DNA from 2 places in the Pseudoalteromonas sp. ABV4_021 genome. Region 2 is predicted to be linked to the other one. Evidence: predicted binding sites of a transcription regulator. Region 2 holds the regulator's gene; the other holds the start of a gene.
What was found. Region 2 encodes LexA, which represses DNA repair genes until DNA is damaged. Its sites were predicted from a motif close to TACTGTATNNNNATACAGTA; they were not measured.
Positions count from the first base shown of each region.

Region 1: a site for LexA is predicted at 1,871-1,890, ahead of ruvC (crossover junction endodeoxyribonuclease RuvC). Genes of this name have one in related genera too.

Region 1 covers NZ_JBSWVB010000001.1:1,106,984-1,110,149, forward strand. Annotated here, with positions in the region: gene ACXAFE_RS05255 (methyl-accepting chemotaxis protein) at 1-165, opposite strand, end outside; gene ACXAFE_RS05260 (DUF418 domain-containing protein) at 741-1,832, shown strand; gene ruvC (crossover junction endodeoxyribonuclease RuvC) at 1,938-2,462, shown strand; gene ruvA (Holliday junction branch migration protein RuvA) at 2,459-3,076, shown strand; gene ruvB (Holliday junction branch migration DNA helicase RuvB) at 3,078-3,166, shown strand, end outside.
Region 2 covers NZ_JBSWVB010000001.1:2,892,316-2,895,481, reverse strand. Annotated here, with positions in the region: gene plsB (glycerol-3-phosphate 1-O-acyltransferase PlsB) at 1-530, opposite strand, end outside; gene lexA (transcriptional repressor LexA) at 759-1,376, shown strand; gene coxB (cytochrome c oxidase subunit II) at 1,715-2,845, shown strand; gene ctaD (cytochrome c oxidase subunit I) at 2,845-3,166, shown strand, end outside.

The sequences.
Region 1 (3,166 bases), 1.8 Mb from region 2:
ATGACGTCTGAGCATCAGCATGTTGTTGCTCAACTCTTTACTTAGCGCTAGTTCGCTTCCGAGTTCTGCCATTTGATTTGTTGAATACCAAATTAGACTCGCCATTACTGCCATAGCTAAAATAATTAGCGCCGATAGTGACAAAAATGATCGTTTGATAGACATGAACACTCCTTATTCATCAGTAGAATTGCTCGTAATTTAGTACGATATTTAACTATCAATAATGCTAGGATCAGTTTTTAATTCTTGCCACAAAAATGTCATATTAGCGGCTTTTTATCTTGCTTTGATAATTGAACTGAGCAAATAAATCACCTTTATCATGGTAAAAACGATGAGGTTGAGTTGTCTATGTATTGTGATAATGAGATTACAAACTACTTTCTAGCAGCTATTTGTAATCATTAAAGCGTTAAATTTGTTTGCGATATGCGAAGCGCGATTGATGCACACGTTTACCGAGTACTCAGACAAACGAACACACTAGAAAGCATAAAATACCAAAGCTCATATACTTTAACTGACGAGTTAACTTTTAAATCTAAGTTTTGGCTAAATAAGTTATTTCCATTATTCCACTGGAAATAGCCATATCACAGCGTTTTATCACATTGATACGGCTACCCATGGCAATTGTTATCCTTTAATCTCGCCGTTTATCATTTAATACTTTACCAACAGTTACTTGAGGCCCACTATGGCTGCGTTTTTAGTTTTCTCGAATGTAGGTTGTATGTATGCCACGTATTAAAACGCTAGATGTACTGAGAGGTTTTGCTGTGTTAGGTATTCTGTTTATGAATATTTACTATCATAGCGTTTTTGAATTAGGTTACGTGCCGTTTCAAGTTACACCGCTTAGCGATAATGTGATTGAGGTGATAAATGCCTTTTTTATTGATGGTCGTTTTAGAGCCTTATTTTGTCTACTGTTCGGAGTAGGCTTAGCTATTTTGTACGATAAGTATGGCCAAGAAGATGCCTTTACGTTGTTAAAGTCGCGTTTGAATTGGCTTCTTATATTTGGCTTTATCCATAGCGTGTTTATTTTTTCTGGCGATATTTTGGTTAACTACGCACTAGCAGGGTTGATTGTTTATCGCGAAATAGGCAGTAGCCAAGAAGTTCTCTTAAAAAAAGCAAAAACTTATTTTGCTATCGGCTTTTCATTAATATTGCTGTTTGCGTTGATCCCAAACGAACCTATCTACCGCGATAGTGATGAATACTTCGAAATTATCAATACTTGGCAATCAGGTTATGGCGAGCAATTAATTCAGCAAATTGTGTTTACCATTATTATGTTTGTGTTTAGCTGGGTGTGTTTTATTTGGATTACCGCGGGCATTGTACTGTTTGGTGTTTATTTGTATCGCGCCGATTTTTTCAATACTGGTTTATCAACAAAGCAACTGCTTGCATCTTTATTGGTGGTGATAACCATATCGAGCATCGACGCGCTGCTACGTGTTAATTACGTTCACTTGGTTGAACTCACGATGTCCATCGCCACATTTTCAGGACTAGTATGCGCGTTAATGTATTGCCATGCTTTTATTAAGCTAAATGACAAGCTTACCGTGTTAAATAGTATTCTTGCTCCTGCGGGGCGTATGGCATTTACGCTTTATATTTTGCAATCAATCGTATTTGCGCTCTTCTTTCGCTACTTTTCACCTGAATTTGTGCATAGTGCAACGCGTTTAGACTATATCTACTTGTGTTTAATGTTCTCAGTTTTTCAGCTGGTATTTGCGTTTTTCTATTTAAAACTTTTCAAGTCAGGGCCAATAGAGTGGCTTTGGCGCAAAGCATATAGCGCAAAATAAGTTAAATTTTGTGCAACTGCGCGCAGTTTAAAAACTATTACTGGTAATCCATACAGTTATTAGTCATTATTAGTTATCACAAGAAAACATCGCAAAAGGTGTGCATTGGCAATAATACTTGGCATCGACCCTGGCTCTCGCTTTACGGGCTATGGTTTAATTAAACAGCAAGGTATGAAGTTTGAGTACTTGGGTAGCGGCTGTATTAAAATGGGCGAAAAGCCGATGGCCGAGCGCCTTAAAATAATTTTTCAAGGTGTGACTCAGCTAATTGAACAATATCAGCCAGATAGCTTTGCGATAGAACAAGTATTTATGGCGCGAAATCCCGATTCTGCATTAAAACTTGGCCAAGCCCGTGGCGCTGCCATGGTGGCGGCTTCGCTTCAGTCACTTGAGGTGTTTGAATATTCCGCAAGGCAAGTTAAACAGGCAGTTGTTGGCACCGGTGGTGCTGACAAATCGCAAGTACAACACATGGTAAAGAGTTTTTTAAAATTGCCTGGTACACCACAAGCAGATGCCGCCGATGCGTTGGCAATCGCCATTTGCCATGGCCATTCACAACAACATTTAATCAAGCTTTCAGGGCAAGCGAGTAAAACAGTAAGAGGACGATTAAGACGATGATAGGGCGATTACGCGGAACATTAGTAGAAAAACAGCCACCGGAGATCTTAATTGAAGTGAGTGGCGTTGGCTATGAAGTGAATATGCCAATGACCTGCTTTTACAACTTGCCGAAAGAAGGTGACGAAGCGGTTGTTTATACCCATTTTGTGGTAAGAGAAGATGCACAGTTATTGTTTGGTTTTAATAATAAAACTGAACGCGCGTTATTTCGTGAATTATTAAAAGCCAACGGTGTAGGGCCTAAATTAGGTTTGGCAATTTTATCGGGTATGTCTGCCGAACAATTTGTTGCCTGTGTACATAACGAAGATGCAACAAGCTTGGTTAAATTGCCTGGTGTTGGTAAAAAGACTGCTGAGCGTTTAGTGCTTGAAATGAAAGACAGGCTGAAAGATTGGGGTATGGACCTCTTTACTCCTTATACCGATGGTGCAATATTGGAAATGCAAGAAGATCCAACCGTTAAAGGCTGTGCACAAGATGATGCAATTGCAGCGTTAATGGCACTCGGTTATAAAGCAAATCAAGCGGAAAAAGCCGTTAAAGCAATTAAAGGCACTGGCTTATCAAGCGAAGCGCTAATTAAAGAAGCGCTAAAGGCAATGATGTAAGATGATTGAAGCAGATAGATTAATAGAGCCCGAGAAAAAAGGAAATGAGGATGTTATCGATAGAGCGATACGTCCAAAGCTGTTGTCTGA
Region 2 (3,166 bases):
GATAGTTCTAATGGACGACTAAAACGAATTAAGTTGTCGCGGCCAGATAGTAATACGACAAATACCTTACGCAACCAGCTTGGTGTAAGAGAACTGGATAAAATAGTGCCAAGGCCTGGCTTTTCTTTGCCTGGATTGCGTCCCCATAAAATGGTGACCGGAATAACTTGTAAATCGGTAACGTCAGATTGCTTTAATGCTGCAAATATTTCTTCGCTGATTTCGAGCGCTGGACTGTCTTTTTTGGCTTTACCAAACAGTGGCGAGCGGTGGTGAATTGGAATGTATCTTGGAACTTGTTTATCACCAATTTGCTGAGTGACCTGAGGGTCAGGTAAGCCGAGCTTTTTACAGGTGCTGCGCAACGCGGCTAAATCAGAAAAAGAATTTAATAATGTGATGTAAACGGTCGGCTTGTTTTTATCTATTGCTAGGTTGTCTAAAGGGTGTTCAGGTACAATTTTCGAACGCACTAAAAGCTTGTTCATACCGTTTGCAAACCACTGAATCATAGAGCCAACCAACTTCATAACACCAACCTAAAAACAAAAGGGGCGCTAGCATACCAGTTAACTCTAAAAGATTAAATAACTGGTCGTGCCAGAGGAAAAATAAAGCAATTTACTGCGATGATTTTTGATTTGCAGCAATTATCGTCTGTAACTAAGCATAGTGCTAATTATCAAATAATTAAAAGTTGCGAAATAAGAATAACTGTATATACTCACAGTTATCTGTACTGTATGGAAAACCAGTGAATGAGACCATTAACAAAACGTCAGGCACAAATCTTAGAACTTGTTAAAGTATTTATTAAAGATACTGGCATGCCGCCAACGCGCGCAGAAATCGCATCGACACTCGGTTTTAAAAGTGCAAACGCTGCAGAAGAGCATTTAAAAGCATTAGCCAAAAAAGGCGTAATTGAAATGGTGCCCGGCGCTAGCCGCGGTATTCGTTTAGTGGAAGAAGATGAACCAGAGCAATTAGGTTTACCGTTAATTGGTCAAGTCGCCGCAGGTTCACCTATTTTGGCTAATGAGCACATTGAAAGCCATTATCAAGTTGATCCTAACCTATTTAACCCATGTGCAGATTTCCTACTGCGTGTACGTGGTGAGAGTATGAAGGATATCGGCATTATGGATGGAGACTTGCTAGCTGTTCATCGCACGCCAGTGGCTAATAATGGGCAAGTGGTTGTAGCCCGTGTTGATGAAGATGTAACGGTAAAGCGTTTTGAAAAAGCAGGCAAACAAGTACTGTTACATGCAGAAAATGATGAATTTGACACAATTAAAGTCGATTTAGAGCATGGCCATTTTAATATCGAAGGCCTTGCGGTTGGTGTTATTAGAAATGCCGACTGGATGTAATACACTTTTGTTGACCTTGGCTAGTGAGTAACCTTACTAGCCTCAACCTGCTTTTAAACACCCTATTTCTTACTATAGCCCCTTCTATTTTTACATCTTCAAAAATCGCTAACTTATAGATTTATAAAAAATTTATCTTAAATTTGACTTGCGTAAAATTTAATCGTTTACTAGACCTTAGTAGTAACCTTGTTTTCTTTTTAAGCAAAGTGCGGCTTTTAGAAAACAAATATAATAAAGAAAATGGAGTGATGCTGTAGTGCGTCGTGCGATTTAATCGCTAAAACTTTCACTGACCATTTCCTAACAACATAATAATAATTAGCTAAGGAGCGAGCATGAGGCTAGTGAAGCTATCCTTATGGTTACTATTGAGCTTTCCTTTTTTAGCAGTTGGGACGAGTCAATATAACTTACCTGTTGGGGTGACAGACATCAGCCGTGATGTCTACGAGCTCCATATGACAATTTTCTATATCTGTTGCGTTATTGGATTAGTGGTATTTGCCATTATGTTTTGGGCAATAATCCATCACCGCAAATCAAAAGGAGCAGTGCCTGCTCAATTTCATGAAAGTACCAAAATTGAAATACTCTGGACAGCAATTCCATTTGTAATTTTGATTGGTATGGCAGTGCCTGCAACCAAAACCTTGATTGCCATGGAAGACACCACTAAAGCTGACCTAACGATTAAAGTTACAGGGTCACAATGGAAGTGGCATTATGAATATCTTGACCACGATGTGTCGTTTTATTCTGTTCTTTCGACTCCACGTGAACAAATCACCAACCAAGATCAAAAAACAGAAACCTACCTGTTAGATGTTGATAAACCGCTTATTATTCCAAAAGGAAAAAAAGTACGCTTTTTAATGACTTCGGACGACGTAATTCACTCTTGGTGGGTACCTGAATTCGCGGTTAAAAAAGATGCTAACCCAGGCTTTATCAACGAAGCGTGGACTAAAGTCAATGAGGCCGGTATTTATCGCGGTCAATGTGCGGAGTTATGCGGAAAAGACCATGGCTTTATGCCTGTGGTTGTTGAAGTTAAAGAGCCTGCTGAATTTGAACAGTGGTTGGCAAATGCGCAGCTTGAAAAAGCGCAAGCAGCGGCCGCAGAAAAAGCATCACTTGATCTTACATTATCTCAAGATGAGCTAATGACGCTAGGAGAACAAGTGTATATGGCTAATTGTGCTGCGTGTCACCAACCTACAGGAATGGGATTGCCAGGTGTGTTCCCAGCGCTAAAAGATAGCCCAATAGCACTTGGCGATGTTAAAGCTCATATCGATATTGTGGTTCATGGCAAGCCAGCAACAGCAATGCAAGGCTATAGCAAAATGTTGTCACTAAAAGAGTTAGCGGCAGTAGTGACCTATGAGCGAAATGCTTGGGGTAATAACACTGGCGATTCAGTGCAACCAAGTGATATTCAAGAATCTGTGGGAGAAGCACAATAATGACAACACTAGCTGAATCTCATCACCACCATCATACGCCAACAGGACTAAAACGTTGGCTATTTACCACTAACCATAAAGATATCGGTACGCTTTATCTGTTATTCGCCCTGTTAATGTTTTTAACGGGTGGCGCAATGGCACTGGTTATTCGTGCCGAATTATTTCAACCAGGCTTACAATTTGTAGAGCCACACTTTTTTAACCAAATGACTACAGTTCATGGCCTCATTATGGTTTTCGGTGCAGTTATGCCTGCGTTTACTGGCTTGGCAAACTGGATGATCCCTATGATGATTGGCGCGCCAGATATGGCACTAC